One region of the Pantoea sp. X-Soil-TKNS-1207 genome, then DNA from elsewhere that is predicted to be linked to it. Evidence: predicted binding sites of a transcription regulator. Region 1 holds the regulator's gene; each other region holds the start of a gene.

Region 1 (5,678 bases):
ATTTTATCAACCGTGTCCTGTGGAACCTGATGATTGCCATCCCGCTGGTGGCGGCGCTCGCCTCCTGCATCGGTTATCTGGCCACGGCGCAGGCGCTGCTGGCGCGTCTGGAAACCTCAGTCGGTATCTGGTTCTTCCTGCTGGTGATTTATCACATCATCCGCCGCTGGATGCTGATTCAGCGCCGCCGTATCGCCTTTGATCGTGCCCGTCAGCGACGGGCCGATATGCTGGCTAACCGCGCGCGCAGCGAAGAAGAGAAAGATCAGGTGCCGGGCAACAACGAGGCGGTGGATGCGGATGAGCCGGTGGTCGATCTTGACGCCATCAGCGCCCAGTCGCTGCGGCTGGTGCGTTCTATTCTGACGCTGATCGCGCTGGTGTCGGTGATTGTGCTGTGGTCAGAAATTCATTCGGCGTTCGGTTTCCTCGAAAACATCCGGCTCTGGGATGTCAGCACCACAATTCAGGGGGTGGAGAGCGTACAACCTATTACCCTCGGTTCGATCCTTATCGCCATTCTGGTGCTGATTATCACCACCCAGCTGGTGCGCAATATGCCTGCTCTGCTGGAGCTGGCGCTGTTGCAGCATCTGAGCCTGACGCCAGGAACGGGTTACGCGATTACCACCCTGACCAAGTATCTGCTGATGCTGATCGGTGGGCTGATTGGCTTCTCGATGATTGGGATTGAATGGGCGAAATTGCAGTGGCTGGTCGCCGCGCTCGGTGTGGGTCTGGGCTTTGGTTTACAGGAGATTTTCGCCAACTTTATTTCCGGCCTGATTATCCTGTTCGAGAAGCCGATTCGTATTGGCGATACCGTGACCATCCGCGATCTTACCGGCAGTATCACGCGAATTAACACCCGCGCCACCACCATTACCGACTGGGACCGCAAAGAGATTATCGTGCCGAATAAGGCCTTTATTACCGAGCAGTTTGTTAACTGGTCGCTCTCCGATTCCGTGACACGCGTGGTGCTGACCATACCGGCCCCGGCCGGGGTGAACAGCGATGAAGTGACCAACCTGTTGAAACAGGCGGCAGAACGCTGCACCTACGTGCTGGATATGCCCGCGCCGGATGTGTTCCTGGTGGATTTGCAGCAGGGTATTCAGCTGTTTGAGCTGCGCGTGTATGCGGCAGAAATGGGGCATCGTATGCCGCTGCGCCATGAGCTGCATCAGCTGATTCTGCGCGGGTTTGAAGAACACGGTATCGAGATGCCCTTCCCGCCATTCCAGGTACGTATGGAGACGCTGGGCAAGAAAACTCCGGCCAGCAATGGCGCGCCTGCGGCTCGTAATTATAAATCGGGTGGGTTGTAAGGTCGGGAGAGATCCCGACCGCATCGAGGGTCGCACAAATCAAGGTCGCCATTTATGGCGACCTTACAGGCTACTTAACAAACTCTTCGCCCTGCGCGATATCTTTCTTCAGCGTTTCCAGCATACCGGTCAATGCCTGCTGCTCAAAGGCGCTCAGCGGCCCCAGCGGTCGGCGTTCGACGATACCGTTTTTGCCCAGCAGCAGCGGCTGCGAGAAGAAGCGGGCGTATTCGCCATCCCCTTCCACATAGGCGCACTCCACCACATTCGCTTCACCCTGCATGGCGCGCACCAGCGACAGGCCAAAACGCGCTGCCGCCTGCCCCATCGACAGGGTTGCTGAACCGCCACCCGCTTTCGCTTCCACCACTTCGGTACCGGCATTCTGAATGCGTTTGGTCAGATCGGCGACCTCCTGATCGCTGAAACTGATGCCTTTCACCTGCGACAGCAGCGGCAGAATGGTGACGCCCGAATGGCCGCCCACCACCGGCACTTCAATCTCGCCCGGCTGTTTACCTTTCAGCGCGGCGACAAAGGTGTTGGCGCGGATGATATCCAGCGTCGTCACGCCAAACAGACGATTTTTGTCATAGACGCCCGCTTTCTTCAGCACTTCGGCAGCAATCGCCACCGTGGTGTTGACCGGGTTGGTGATGACGCCAATCAGGGCTTTCGGCGCGGTGCTCGCCACCTGTTCAATCAGGTTGCGGACAATGCCAGCGTTGACGTTAAAGAGGTCGGCGCGATCCATGCCGGGTTTACGTGCCACTCCGGCGGAGATCAGCACCACATCGGCTCCCTGCAGCGCGGGGGTGGCATCTTCACCACTGAACCCCTCAATTTTCACTGCGGTAGGAATATGGCTGAGATCGACAGCCACACCCGGCGTTACCGGGGCGATATCGTAAAGCGAAAGGGCTGAACCTGCGGGTAATTGGGTCTTGAGCAGCAGTGCGAGCGCCTGGCCAATACCACCAGCGGCACCGAGAACGGCAACTTTCATCCTGGACTCCTTATTAAGGTGGGGCAGAGATATGCCGGATTTCCATCGGGTTACGAGTTTAATCAACTTCTCAGGCGATAGCGACAAAACCCGTCGCGCTGTTAACACTGACGCCGCAATCCGGCTCCCGAGACATCCACACTTCAGAAGTCGCCTGAATGATCATAGGTCGCAGCCAGAAAACAGGGTTCGGCAATGATCAGTCATTTTGTTGTTACCACTTCAATAATATAACAACATTGCAACCTTCGCTTTTGCGCGCCAGGCCGCGATTTTGGCGCGACGGGAAATCTCTGTTATGATCGCCGCCCCGCAGGTTTTCCCGGCGAATCTCTCACCAGGTTTATTGCATAAAAATTCATTTAAATGCATAATAATTTATCTGCCATGGGCCTGTTGCCCAAAGCATCCCTCTTTTTATTGGTAACCTATGCGAAACCCATCTAAACAAGACGACCTGATTAAGGCGTTCAAAGCCCTTTTGAAAGAAGAGAAATTCAGCTCTCAGGGTGAAATTGTGCAGGCGTTGCAGGAAGACGGCTTCGAGAACATCAACCAGTCAAAAGTTTCTCGTATGCTTACCAAGTTCGGCGCGGTGCGCACGCGCAACGCGAAAATGGAGATGGTTTACTGCCTGCCAGCCGAACTGGGCGTGCCCACCACCACCAGCCCGCTGAAAAATCTGGTGCTGGATATCGACTATAACGATGCGCTGGTAGTGATTCATACCAGCCCTGGCGCCGCGCAGCTTATCGCGCGACTGCTGGATTCACTGGGTAAAGCGGAAGGTATCCTCGGTACCATCGCCGGTGATGACACCATCTTTATTACCCCCGCGCGTACCTTTACCGTGAAGCAGCTGTACGACGCCATTCTGGTGTTATTCGAACAAGAGCTATAAAACCCTGCCTGCTACCGGCAGATCACCTGCCGGTAACATCCTGTCTCGCTGGCCTTATGCCACTGCGTTTCGCTTAAATCCTTCCAGAAACAAGGCATTATCCATATAGCGGCCGGTTCTCACACCCACAGATAATTGGTAGGACCTTTTGTCCTGCTTAACCTTTCGCGCTATTTTACACTGCTTTACACAGAAACCTCAGCGGCTTCACCCACTCCTTGCGTATCAGCCAGCGGGATCAACCACGATCTTTCGCACAAAAAGATAAAATGACATAGGTTGTTGTTTTTACATGCAATTAACACCATGTGAACACAAAACAGACAGTTTTTATAACTCTCGGTTATTAAAACTTGTCATAAGGACAAAGAATAACAACCAAACATTATTAGCAGAATATTAATTTCATGGGTGATTAGATCTATACTTGTTTCGTGATGCAAATCACAGCTAAGAAAAAGAGAAAAAAACATAAGACGAGGAAATAGACATGAAACTTAAAACTACTATCGCAACCCTGAGTGTTCTTTCTGCCCTGTCATTTGGTGCATTTGCCGCAGAATCTATCAATGCCGATCAGGCAATGAATCTGCAACCGGCAGGCACCATCAGTGTCAGCGGCGCTGCCGGTACGCCGATGGATATCCATCAGCAACTGAGCGAAAAAGCAGACCAGCAAGGTGCTAAAGCTTACCGCGTCATCGAAGCGCGTAATGACAACACCTACCACGCTACCGCTGAGCTTTATAAATAAGTTTGCTGAAACAAGACGCAGTGTGAACAGCAACCCATTTGAGTCGCGATTGCGCTCAGGTTGCTAACCCAAATTCAGGAGAGTGAATCATGAAAACTAAATTATCTATCGCCGTTCTGAGCCTGGCTTCCATTCTTTCTTTTGGCGCCAGCGCTGCCAACCTGATCACTAACGAACAGGCTGACTCCATGAACCTGCAACCTATGAACCAGACTATCAGCGTCAGTGGCCGTGATGGCGACCAGAACAACATCCGTGATGAGCTGTCTGCTAAAGCCGACGCTCAGGGTGCCAGCCATTACCGCATCATTGAAAACAATCAGAATGACACCATCCACGTCACAGCTGAATTGTACAAATAATCGATAACTGACTATCCGGCGCCGACACGGCGCCTGGATAAGAATCGACGACCCGCTCCCATACTTTTCACCGCAGGTTGTTGATTGTAAAAAGGAGAATAATTATGAAAATCAAAACAACCATTGCAACCGCTAGCCTGCTCTCTCTGCTTGCCTTTGGTGCCTCTGCGGCACAGCTGGTAACTGAGCAACAGGCCCAGAATATGCAGCCTGCGGGGACAGTCACCATCAGTGGTACTGCCGGTGCGCCTATGGATTATCGTGCTCAGCTGTCGCAAAAAGCCGATGAACAGGGTGCCAGCGCTTATAAAGTGATTGAAGCCCGTACCGGCGACAACTATCACATCACTGCTGAACTGTATAAGTAATTCCTCGTCAACTGCTTGACGAACCCTTTGGCCCCGCTCGCCGGGGCCCTTTTTGCCGTTACTTAACATTAAAGCGGAGCTGACCTTCCAGCTCCTCTTCTGCTTCATCAAATAACAGAATCAACGCGCCATAACGGCGCTTCTGTCCTTTCCCTAAGTGAATAAACTCAATCTCCAGCGGCAACGGCAGTTGATCGCTAATCACCGCTTCCCAGAGATCGTCCAGATCGTTAATCGCCAGATCCGCCAGCGCAAATCGATCGCTGAACTGGCGGAAAAAGTGTGCCTGATCGACGATTTCATCGAAATCAAAACGTTCGATCCTCATCATGACGATCCTCTTTGTGGCGATGGCTAAGCGAGTCCGCCGAGATGCAGCGTTTTCACCTCCAGATACTCCTCCATGCCGAGCACTGACCCTTCGCGTCCCAGGCCCGAAGCTTTAACACCGCCAAAGGGTGCCAGCTCGGTGGAAACCGCACACTCATTAATGCCGATCATCCCGACTTCCAGCGCCGCCGAGACGCGGAATACCCGTTGCAGATTCTGGGTATAAAAATAGGCCGCCAGGCCATATTCGGTATGGTTGGCACGCTGAATCACCTCGGCTTCATCATCAAAGCGGAAGCAGGCCGCAACCGGACCGAAGGTCTCTTCCTGCGCCAGCGTCATCTCTTCGCTGGCATCGGCGATAACCGTGGGTTGCCAGAAGTTGCCGCCCAGCGCATGGCGCTCGCCGCCAATCAGCAGCTTGCCGCCTTTGCTCAGTGCATCCCGGACATGCTCCTGCACTTTCTCCAGCGCCGAAGGTTCGATCAGCGGCCCGACAATCACCCCCTCTTCGGTGCCGTTACCCACTTTAAGTTTGCCGACCGCCTCCGCCAGCTGCTGCACAAACTGGTCGTAAATCGCGTTGTGGATATAGAAACGGTTCACGCTGACACAGACCTGCCCGG
Region 2 (5,678 bases), 1.1 Mb from region 1:
TCATATACAGGATATCCAGCTCTGGCATCACTTCTTCAATGCTGTCATGGCGTGACCAGCTGATGTTCTGCTCGTCCAGCATATCGGTGATATAAGACGGCATCGCCAGCGCATCCGGGGCGATAAAGAAGAAACGGTTGCCATCAAACTTCGCCAGCGCCTGCGTCAGGGAGTGCACGGTGCGGCCATACTTCAGGTCGCCGACCATCGCCACATTCAGGTTATCCAGGCGATTCTGGGTTTCGCGAATGGTGAACAGATCCAGCAGGGTTTGGGTCGGATGCTGGTTCGCGCCGTCGCCGGCGTTCAGAATCGGTACGCCGCCGGAAAACTCGGTGGCGAGACGCGCGGCGCCTTCCTGAGGGTGGCGCATCACAATCGCATCAACATAGGTGCCAATCACCGAAATGGTATCGGCGAGAGTTTCGCCCTTTTTACCGAGCGAGGTGTTGCTGCCATCGGCAAAACCCACCACCGAGGCGCCGAGGCGATGCATAGCGGTTTCAAACGACAACCGGGTGCGCGTTGAGGCTTCAAAGAAGCAGCTGGCGATCACGTTGTGCTTCAGCAGCTCCGGCTGCGGATGCGCTTTCAGCTGCGCGGCGGTATGCAGTACCAGCTCCAGCTCATCGCGGTTGAGATCGTTAATTGAAATAATATGCTTACGATATAGCGGGTTGGCCATAGCTCTCTCCTCTGCGCTGCCGGATTACAGACAAAAAAAAGCCCCTGCTTAAGGGGCTTTTTTTGCGATCGATTGATGACGGAAAGAAACAGGTGCGCCGCCTGCTTTCAGGCGTAACTGAACGTCAAATTGTGCGCTGCACTGTTGCATGCTTCCTCCCGGCAAATTGGGGCGCATTATACGCATTCACTGATTTGCATCAAGCAAAAATCGCACGCGGGGTAATCGTTTGCGGGGCGATACTATCAGGGCTGCCCAAGTGTCGCGACCATCACCGCTTTGATGGTGTGCATCCGGTTTTCTGCCTGGTCGAACACAATGCTGTGCTGCGATTCAAACACCTCATTGCTGACTTCCATGCCGTCGTTCAGACCGTACTGCTCGGCCATCTGACGTCCCAGCGTGGTTTGATCGTCGTGGAAAGCAGGCAGGCAATGCAGGAACTTCACCTGCGGATTGCCGGTCAGCGCCAGCATCGCGCTGTTTACCTGATACGGGCGCAGCAGGGCGATACGATCGGACCATACCGATTTGTCTTCGCCCATCGATACCCATACGTCAGTGTAGATGAAATCGGCACCCTGTACGCCTGCGGCGATCTCTTCCGTCAGGGTAATTTTACCGCCGGTTTTCTGCGCCGCCGCACGGCACTGCTCCACCAGATGCGCCTCCGGCCAGCAACCTTTCGGCGCCACCAGGCGCAGGTCCAGACCCACCAGCGCTGCCGCTTCCAGCATACTGTTACCCATGTTGTTGCGGGCATCGCCAACGTACACCAGCGTCATTTCGTTCAGCGATTTTTGCGGCAGATGTTCCTGCATCGTCAGCAAATCGGCCAGCAGCTGGGTGGGATGGAATTCGGTCGTCAGGCCGTTCCACACCGGCACGCCAGCGTGCTCAGCGAGGGTTTCCACCAGCGCCTGGCCGTAGCCGCGATACTGAATACCGTCATACATGCGGCCCAGCACGCGTGCGGTATCTTTCATCGACTCTTTATGGCCGATCTGGCTGCCGCTGGGGCCGAGGTAAGTGACGTTAGCACCCTGATCGTAAGCGGCAACTTCGAAAGAGCATCGGGTACGGGTCGAGTCTTTTTCGAAGATGAGCGCAATGTTTTTGCCTTTCAGGTACTGCGTTTCTGCGGCATTTTTCTTAGCGTTTTTTAATTCACCTGCCAGACTTAACAGGTAATCGATTTCTGCTGGGGTGAAGTCCAGCAATCTCAGGAAATGGCGTTGATTCAGCTGACTCATACAGCGCTCCATGTGACCAACATAAATGAATTAAAATTCAATCTAACCGTATGAATATGCATTTTCAACCCCGACGTTAAGAAACTTTCCGTTTTGTGTAGTGGCGCGCGAGGCAGTGTGGGAAAATAATTGCATCATTGCCGAACATTTTTGAGGATATCCCCATGGCATACGAAGCATTGCTGGATGAGCAGCGCGAAGAGACGCGGTTAATCATTGATGAATTACTGGAAGATGGCAGCGATCCGGACGCGCTGTACACCATCGAGCATCATCTCTCCTGCAACAATTTTGACTCGCTGGAAAAGGTCGCGGTTGATGCATTCAAACTCGGCTACGAAGTCTCCGAGCCTGAGGAGCTGGAACTGGAGGATGGCAGCACGGTGATGTGTGTCGACATCCTGAGCGAAGCCGCGCTGAAACCTGAGCTGATCGATGCGCAGGTTGAGCAACTGGTCAATCTGGCGGGTAAATACAACGTCGATTACGACGGCTGGGGCACCTATTTTGAGGACCCGGATGCCGAAGACGAAGATGACGATGGCGAGTTCGTCGACGACGACGATGACGGTGTGCGTCACTAAGGATTAACGGGCGGCGGCAATCGCCGCCCGGATTGGATTCCCCGTAACACAAAGAAAGCCGATGAATTACGCTCCGCTGTTAGAACCTATCCATCAATTTCTGCACTGCCGCACGCCCCAGGCGTGGATCGACGAGGCGCGCAAACCGGAAAACCTGACGCTACTGCTGACTGACCACATGGTATGCGAGCTGAAAGCGGCGCAAACCGCCGTCTGGCTGATCCGCAAATATGTGGCCGATAAACCGAGTGGTGACGCCATTCTGGCGTGGCTCAAGCCGTATGAAGATTTTATCTTTGGCGAGGATCACGACAGCAACTTTATCAACGCCCACAAGAGCCTGACCAAAAGCATCATCGTGCGCAATGAACTGCCGTGGGCCGATGATCTGGTGGAAAAGATGGTGCTGCTGATCAAAGAAGAACTGCACCATTTTTATCAGGTGTGGGAAATCATGCAGGCGCGCGGTCTGCCGTATCGCAAAATCACCGCCAGTCGTTACGCCAAAGGGCTACTGCGCGAGGTCACCACCCACGAGCCGGATACGCTGGTGGATAAGCTGATTTGCGGAGCTTACATTGAGGCGCGTTCCTGCGAACGTTTTGCCAGCCTGGCGCCGTATCTGGATGAACAGCTGGAGAAGTTCTATATCTCGCTGCTGCGTTCTGAAGCGCGTCATTACCAGGATTATCTGGCGCTGGCGGCGCAGATTTCACCGAAGGATATCGCGCCACGCGTGCGTGCGATTGGTGAGGCGGAAGGGCGTCTGATTAGCGAACCGGATAGCGAGCTGCGATTTCATAGCGGCGTACCGGCGTTTTAACTGAAAGGGATGTGAGCGGTTATCAGTCAGGTCAGCATAAATGCTGATCCTACGTAGGGTCGCCATTCATGGCGACCTGATTAAATTGTGCATCACAGCGTGCGCAACATGCGCACTTCACAATCCACATGTCCGGTGCAGCCCATCGCGTCATCAATCAACACAAACCCGAGTGATTCATACAACTTAATCGCCCGCGTCAGGCTGCCGGTGGTTTCCAGATAACAGCGGCGAAACCCCTGCTGGCGCGCGTAATCCATCGCCCGCAGCGCCAGATCGCGCGCCAGGCCGAAGCCGCGTACCTCCGGCAGGAAATACATCTTCTGCAATTCACAAATATCCGGTGCGCTACATGCCAGCGGCGCAACGCCGCCGCCGCCCAGAACTTTACCCTGATGCTCGACGATCCAGTAGGCGCTGTTCGCCTCGCTGTACAACTCGAACAGGCGATCCAGGTTGGGATCGGACACGGTATAGCCTTTATCAGCGGTCAGGCCAAACTCGGCAGACACGTCGCGGATCACCTGCGCAATCAGCGGATTATCTGCCGCGGCAATCGGACGCACCTGAAGATTCAGTGGGGTGACGGTGGTCATTATCATCTCATCCGGTATAAAAAAGCCGGGCAGTGCCCGGCTTCGATTAAGCAGTTGGCCTGAAGCGATTACAATGCCGCAATCACGCCCTGCTGTTCAATCAGTTTTGCTTTCGATTGTTCCAGCTCCGCTGCACGCTCGCGCTCTTTCGCCACTACCGCTTCCGGTGCGCGTGCGACAAAGCCTTCGTTCGCCAGCTTGGTCTGGATCTTCTCGATCTCAACATCCAGCTTGGTCAGCTCTTTCGCCAGACGATCCAGCTCCGCTTCCTTGTTGACCAGATCGGCCATCGGGATCAGCAGCTCAGCGCCTTCAACAATCTTGGTCACCGATACCGGGCCTTTCTCGCCCGCAGGCAGAATGGTCAGGCTTTCCAGACGCGCCAGACGCGACAGGAAGTTGCGGTTCTCTTCCACGCGACGCAGCGCCGCCGGTGAGCAGTCACGCAGCAGCACGTCGAGCGGTTTGCTCAGCGCGATGTTCATTTCGGCGCGGATATTACGCACCGCCACAATCGCCTGCTTCATCCACTCGATATCCGCCTGCGCCACCGCATCTTCTTTCGCCGCGTCATACTGCGGGAACGGTTGCAGCATGATGGTATCGTCGCTGATGTTTTTCAGCCCCTTCACGCGCTGCCAGATGGTTTCGGTGATAAACGGAATGATCGGATGCGCCAGACGCAGCAAGGCTTCCAGCACGGTCACCAGCGTATTACGCGTACCGCGCAGTTCCGCTTCGCTACCGCTGTTCATCACCGGCTTGGTCAGCTCCAGATACCAGTCGCAGAACTGGTTCCAGGTGAAGTCATACAGCAGGTTGGCCGCGATATCGAAACGATAGCTATCCAGCGCCTCACGGTAGGCTTTCACCGTGCTGTTGAATTCAGTCAGAATCCAGCGATCCGCCAGCGACAGCTTCATTTCGCCGCCGTTCTGACCACAATCCTGATCTTCGGTGTTCATCAGCACGAAGCGGCTGGCGTTCCACAGCTTGTTACAGAAGTTGCGATAGCCTTCGAGACGCTTCATATCCCAGTTAATGTCGCGGCCGGTTGAGGCCAGCGCTGCCAGGGTAAAGCGCAGGGCATCGGTGCCGGAAGGCACGATCCCGTCCGGGAACTGCTTCTCGGTACGCTTGCGGATTTTGTCGGCCAGCTGCGGCTGCATCATGTTGCCGGTACGTTTTTCCAGCAGATCTTCCAGCGAAATGCCGTCAACCATATCCAGCGGATCGATGACGTTGCCTTTCGACTTGGACATTTTCTGCCCTTCTTCGTCGCGGATCAGACCAGTGATATACACGGTCTTGAATGGCACCTGCGGCTTGCCGTCTTCATCTTTCATAAAGTGCATGGTCAGCATGATCATGCGGGCAATCCAGAAGAAGATGATGTCGAAACCACTCACCAGCACGCTGGTTGGATGGAAGGTGCGCAGCGCGTCGGTGTTCTCCGGCCAGCCCAGCGTGGAGAAGGTCCACAGGCCGGAAGAGAACCAGGTGTCCAGCACGTCGTCGTCCTGGCGCAACGCCACATCGGCGGCGAGGTTGTTTTCCTGACGCACTTCTTCCTCGGTGCGACCGACATACACGTTGCCGTGATTGTCGTACCACGCCGGAATGCGGTGACCCCACCACAGCTGACGGGAGATACACCAGTCCTGGATATCACGCATCCAGGAGAAGTACATGTTTTCGTACTGCTTCGGTACAAACTGGATGTCGCCGTTTTCAACC
Region 3 (5,678 bases), 320 kb from region 1:
CACCATCTGCTTGCCCTGAATAAAGCCGCGATACCAGTCGATGCTGAGCAACTGGCTCATCACGTCGTTCGCGTTGTTCAGGTCGTCGAGGGTTTCGAACAGCGGTGCCACCGGCATGGCGTAGGGAATGCCGGCTTCTTTCAGCAGCAGATGTACGGCCAGCACGTCGGATGGCGTCTTCGCCATGGAAATCACATAGGCGGCAATCGATCCCTGCGGCGCTTCTGCTGCGACTTTGCAGGTATCCAGCACTTCGAGGGTGTTATCGCTCGGCTCCCACTGGCGCGGCAGCAGCGGACGTTTGGAATTCAGTTCACGGATCAGGAACGCCTGCTTATCGGCTTCTGACCAGCTTTCGTAGTCACCAAGGCCGAGATAGCGCGTCACTTCGGCAATCGCTTCGGTGTGACGGGTGCTCTCCTGACGCAGGTCGATACGTACCAGCGGCACGCCAAAGCACTTCACGCGGCGCAGCGTATCCAGCAGCTGGCCATTGGCGATGATGCTCATGCCGCATTGTTGCAGGGACTGATAGATGGCATACAGCGGCAACCACAGCTGATCGTTGGACACCAGCAGATCGGCCGGACGCGGCAGGCGTTCGCCTTTCAGACGACGCTCCAGAAACGCTTGCGTGGTCATCAGCTGGCTGCGGATACGCTTCAGAATCACGCGGTACGGCTCGAGCGCTTCCGGGTCGCCGCTCAGCTCGCGCACTTCGTCGCTGCACTCGGACATCGACAGCTCGGAAATCAGCACGCCGATATCCCGCAGGAACAGATCGGCTGCTTTCCAGCGGCTGAGTTGCAGGACATGGCGCGTGACGCTGGCGGTCACGTTCGGGTTGCCGTCGCGGTCACCGCCCATCCACGAGGTAAACTTCACCGGCACAAAATCGACCGGTAGCTGCATACCAAAGGTCTCTTCCACCTGCTCATTCAGCTCGCGCAGAAACGCCGGTACGCCTTCCCACAGGCTGTTTTCCACCACGGCAAAGCCCCATTTGGCTTCGTCGACCGGCGTCGGGCGATATTTACGGATTTCGTCGGTATGCCATGCCTGGGCGACCAGCTGACGCAGACGGCGCATCACCTGATTACGTTCGTAATCGGAGATATCGGTATGGTCGAGTTGTTGCAGGCAGCTGTTAACTTCAACCAGCTTGTGGATCAGCGTACGACGGGTGATCTCGGTGGGGTGCGCGGTCAGCACCAGCTCCAGCGATAGCGATTCAATCGCCGCGCGGATGTCGTTTTCATTGAGATCTTTCTGCTGTTTCAGGCGATCGAACGTGGTTTTCAGCAGTTCCGGGTGATTAGCGCCGTCGCCGCTACGGGAAATGGTCTGATACTGTTCTGCCACGTTGGTAAGATTCAGGAACTGGCTGAATGCGCGCGCGACGGGCAGCAGCTCGTCATTCGACAGATTTTGCAGCGTAGTCAGCAGTTCCTTACGATGAGTGTCATTTCCTGCACGGGATGACTTAGAGAGTTTGCGGATAGTCTCCACCTGATCGAGGATGTTCTCTCCCAGTGCATCCTTTATCGTATCCCCGAGCAGTTTGCCGAGCATACTGACATTACTTCGCATTGCGGAATATTGTTCGTTCATTTGACCCTGACACCCTTATCGTCTTTTTAATTCATACACCCAACGGGCATAACTTCGTCTTTTATCTAGCCACGTATCGTCCGGTTCGTCAATTGCCTTAAACTGACGAAATTTTGCTGCTAAATGTTGGAAATTCAAAGAATTTAACTGGAGTGAAGCGAGATAAGTTATTCTTATTATCAAATCCCGAACATTGACGGGGCATTTTGCTGATTAAACAGTGAAATGCCCCATTTGTTGTTAATCAATGGCAAAAATGATGCACAACCTGCGTGATGAGCGCATGGGTCGGCTTAATAAATGATGTATCAATAAACTCATCCGGCTGATGTGCCTGATTGATAGAACCCGGACCTAATACCAGCGTCGGGCACAGTTGCTGGATAAACGGCGCTTCGGTGCAGTAATTCACCACTTCGGTCGGCGTACCCAGCAGTTTTTCCACCACTTTTACCAGCTCATGATCCGCCGGACACTCATAACCCGGAATCGGCGGATGCAGCTCGCCCACCGTCAGACGACCCGGCCAGCGCTCGCTTACCGGTGCCAGCGCTTCGTTGAGCAGGCCATCCAGATCGCTCAGGGTCAGACCCGGCAACGGACGAATATCCATATGCAGTTCACAGCAGGCGCAAATACGGTTGGCCGCATCACCGCCATGAATATGGCCGAAGTTCATGGTCGGATAAGGAATCTCGAAACCATCGTGGTTGTAACGCGACTTCAGCGTGTTGCGCAGCTGCATCAGCTGGGTGATCGACTCGTGCATCAGTTCGATGGCGTTAACGCCACGCGCCGGGTCGCTGGAGTGGCCGGATTGCCCCTGAATACGGATCACATTCGACAGATGGCCTTTGTGCGCGCGTACCGGCTTGAGCGACGTCGGTTCACCGATAATGGCGCAGTCCGGGCGCAGTTGCGTGGATTCGGCAAAATATTTCGCGCCCGCCATGGTGGTTTCTTCATCGGCGGTGGCGAGAATGTAGAGCGGCTTGTTCAGTTTGGTCACGTCAACGTCACGCAGCGCATCCAGAATAAAGGCAAAGAACCCTTTCATATCCGCCGTGCCTAAACCGTACAGTTTGTTGTCGTGTTCAGTCAGGGTAAACGGATCGCGCGTCCAGCGGCCATCATCGAACGGAACGGTGTCGGTGTGACCCGCCAGTAATAAGCCGCCAGCCCCGGTTCCGGTCCGCGCCAGCAGGTTGAATTTATGGCGGGTTCCGGGTACCGGTTGCACTTCGGTGCTGAAGCCCAGATCGCGGAACCAGCCCGCCAGCAAATTGATTAAAGTTTCATTGCTCTGATCGAGTGCGGCATCGGTGGCGCTGATCGATGGGGTGGCAATCAGCTGGCGGTAGAGTTCGATAAAAGGTGGTAATTTTGTCTTCACTGTTGACGGTCCTTGGGTTAGGATGTATCAATATTCATGCATTAATAGTGAATAAAAATACATTAACGTCGTCTGCATGTGAACAGTAAATCTTCTGCAAACGGCATCGTGGGCAACGGGGCAAGGCCGCGACCCGGAACGTGTGACTGTAATAAGGTATACAGCCTGATGTTGAATACGCTGATCGTTGGTGCCAGTGGTTACGCTGGCGTAGAGCTTGCCACCTACCTGAATCGCCATCCGCATATGAACATAACCGCTTTAGCGGTTTCAGCGCAAAGCCCGGATGCCGGAAAATTACTCTCCGATCTGCATCCGCAGCTGAAAGGGATTGTCGACCTGCCGTTGCAGCCGCTGAGCGATGCGGCTGAATGGGCGGATAAAGTCGATGTGGTGTTCCTCGCCACGGCGCACGAAGTCAGCCACGATCTGGCCCCGGAATTCCTCAAGGCCGGTTGTGTGGTGTTCGATCTCTCCGGCGCGTTCCGCGTCAACGACGGTGCTTTCTACAATCAATATTACGGTTTCACCCATCAGCACGGCGACTGGCTGGATAAAGCGGTCTACGGTCTGGCGGAGTGGCAACACGAAAAAATCAAAGACGCGCAGCTGGTGGCGGTACCGGGATGCTATCCCACCGCCTCGCAGCTGGCACTGAAACCTCTGGTGGAAGCGGGCCTGCTGAATGAAGCGCAATGGCCGGTGATCAACGCCACCAGCGGCGTGAGCGGTGCCGGGCGTAAAGCCAGCGTCACCACCAGTTTCTGCGAAGTCAGCCTGCAACCGTATGGCCTGTTCAATCATCGTCATCATCCGGAAATTGTTGCCCATCTCGGCACGCCGGTGATCTTTACGCCGCATCTGGGCAACTTCCCGCGCGGCATCCTCGCGACCGTGACCTGCCGCCTGAAGCCGGGCGTGACGGAAGAGGACGTGGCGGAAGCGTTCCACAATGCTTATCACGACAAGCCGCTGGTGCGTCTCTATAAGAAAGGTGTGCCGGCGCTGAAAGGCGTGGTCGGCCTGCCGTTCTGCGACATCGGTTTTGCATTACAGGGCGAGCACCTGATTGTGGTTGCCGCCGAAGATAACCTGCTGAAAGGCGCCTCTTCCCAGGCGGTTCAGTGTTTGAATATTCGTTTCGGCTTCCCCGAAACGCTGTCACTGATTTAACGGACGAGTAAGTAAACCATGACCAATCCGCTGATTATTAAACTGGGTGGCGTCCTGCTGGACAGCGAAGAAGCGCTGGCCCGTCTGTTTGATGCGCTGCTGGCGTACCGCACTGAATATCAGCGTCCGCTGATTATCGTGCACGGTGGCGGCTGCCTGGTGGACGAGCTGATGAAGAAACTCGCGCTGCCGGTGAAAAAGAAGAACGGTTTGCGCGTGACGCCAGCCGATCAGATTGACATTATTACCGGTGCCCTGGCCGGTACGGCGAACAAGACCCTGCTGGCCTGGGCGAAAAAATATGGCATCAACGCGGTGGGTTTGTGCCTGGGTGATGCGGGTCTGGTGAATGTCGAGCAGTTCGACGAAGAACTGGGCCACGTAGGTAATGCGACACCGGGCAACCCGGCGCTGGTGAATACGCTGCTGGGCGCAGGCTATATGCCGGTGATCAGCTCTATCGGTATCACCGATGGCGGCGAACTGATGAACGTCAACGCTGACCAGGCGGCGACCGCGCTGGCGGCGACTATCGGTGCCGATCTGGTGCTGCTGTCGGATGTCAGCGGTATTCTCGATGGCAAAGGCCAGCGCATCGCCGAGATGACCGCAGCGAAAGCGGAACAGCTGATCGCGCAGGGCATCATTACCGATGGCATGATTGTTAAAGTTAACGCAGCGCTCGACGCGGCCCGTACCCTGGGTCGTCCGGTCGATATCGCCAGCTGGCGTCATGCTGAACAGCTGCCAACCCTTTTCAACGGCGTGTCGATTGGCACCCGGATTCTCGCTTAACGATACTGATTCAAGGATTACGAAATGCAAACGCAAGGCATCAAAAAAATTGTTCTGGCTTACTCCGGTGGCCTTGATACGTCTGCCATCATTCCATGGCTGAAAGAGAACTACGGCGGCTGTGAAGTGGTTGCCTTCGTGGCGAATATCGGCCAGGACCCTGCCGATCTGGATGGCGTTGAGAAGAAAGCGTTGCAGTCAGGTGCGTCTGAGTGCCACGTTGTTGATCTGCGTGAAGAGTTCATCAGTGAATATGTTTACCCGGTATTGCAGACCGGTGCGCTGTACGAAGGCACCTACCTGCTGGGTACTTCCATGGCGCGTCCGATTATCGCGAAAGCCCAGGTTGAGCTGGCACTGAAAGTCGGCGCGGATGCGCTGTGCCACGGTGCGACCGGTAAAGGTAACGACCAGGTGCGTTTCGAAACCACCTACACCGCGCTGGCGCCGCAGCTGAAAGTGGTTGCGCCGTGGCGTGAGTGGAACCTGCGTTCGCGTGAAGCGCTGCTCGACTACCTGAAAGAGCGCAACATCCCGACCACCGCGTCGCTGGAAAAAATCTACAGCCGTGACGAGAACGCCTGGCACATCTCCACCGAAGGCGGCGTGCTGGAAAGCCCGTGGAACGCACCGAACAAAGATTGCTGGGTGTGGACCGTTGATCCGCTGGAAGCGCCGGATCAGCCGGAGAACGTCACCGTGACCG

Evidence for each region. Region 1 encodes ArgR, which controls arginine synthesis, uptake and breakdown. Its sites were predicted from a motif close to ANTGAATAAAAATACANT; they were not measured.
Region 2: the regulator ArgR is predicted to act here: its motif matches at 1,963-1,980, upstream of argF (ornithine carbamoyltransferase).
Region 3: the regulator ArgR is predicted to act here: its motif matches at 3,051-3,068, upstream of argC (N-acetyl-gamma-glutamyl-phosphate reductase).

What each region holds. Positions count from the first base shown of each region.
Region 1 is NZ_AP035958.1:3,872,227-3,877,904, forward strand. It holds gene mscM (miniconductance mechanosensitive channel MscM) at 1-1,331, shown strand, start outside; gene mdh (malate dehydrogenase) at 1,402-2,337, opposite strand; gene argR (transcriptional regulator ArgR) at 2,768-3,238, shown strand; gene yhcN (peroxide/acid stress response protein YhcN) at 3,729-3,992, shown strand; gene AC6I8V_RS17965 (YdgH/BhsA/McbA-like domain containing protein) at 4,082-4,354, shown strand; gene yhcN (peroxide/acid stress response protein YhcN) at 4,459-4,722, shown strand; gene AC6I8V_RS17975 (barstar family protein) at 4,781-5,050, opposite strand; gene AC6I8V_RS17980 (NAD-dependent succinate-semialdehyde dehydrogenase) at 5,077-5,678, opposite strand, start outside.
Region 2 is NZ_AP035958.1:623,422-629,099, forward strand. It holds gene pyrB (aspartate carbamoyltransferase) at 1-685, opposite strand, end outside; gene argF (ornithine carbamoyltransferase) at 931-1,938, opposite strand; gene rraB (ribonuclease E inhibitor RraB) at 2,103-2,522, shown strand; gene miaE (tRNA isopentenyl-2-thiomethyl-A-37 hydroxylase MiaE) at 2,584-3,345, shown strand; gene AC6I8V_RS02800 (GNAT family N-acetyltransferase) at 3,438-3,941, opposite strand; gene AC6I8V_RS02805 (valine--tRNA ligase) at 4,010-5,678, opposite strand, start outside.
Region 3 is NZ_AP035958.1:4,192,626-4,198,303, reverse strand. It holds gene ppc (phosphoenolpyruvate carboxylase) at 1-1,611, opposite strand, end outside; gene argE (acetylornithine deacetylase) at 1,856-3,004, opposite strand; gene argC (N-acetyl-gamma-glutamyl-phosphate reductase) at 3,173-4,177, shown strand; gene argB (acetylglutamate kinase) at 4,196-4,972, shown strand; gene AC6I8V_RS19535 (argininosuccinate synthase) at 4,997-5,678, shown strand, end outside.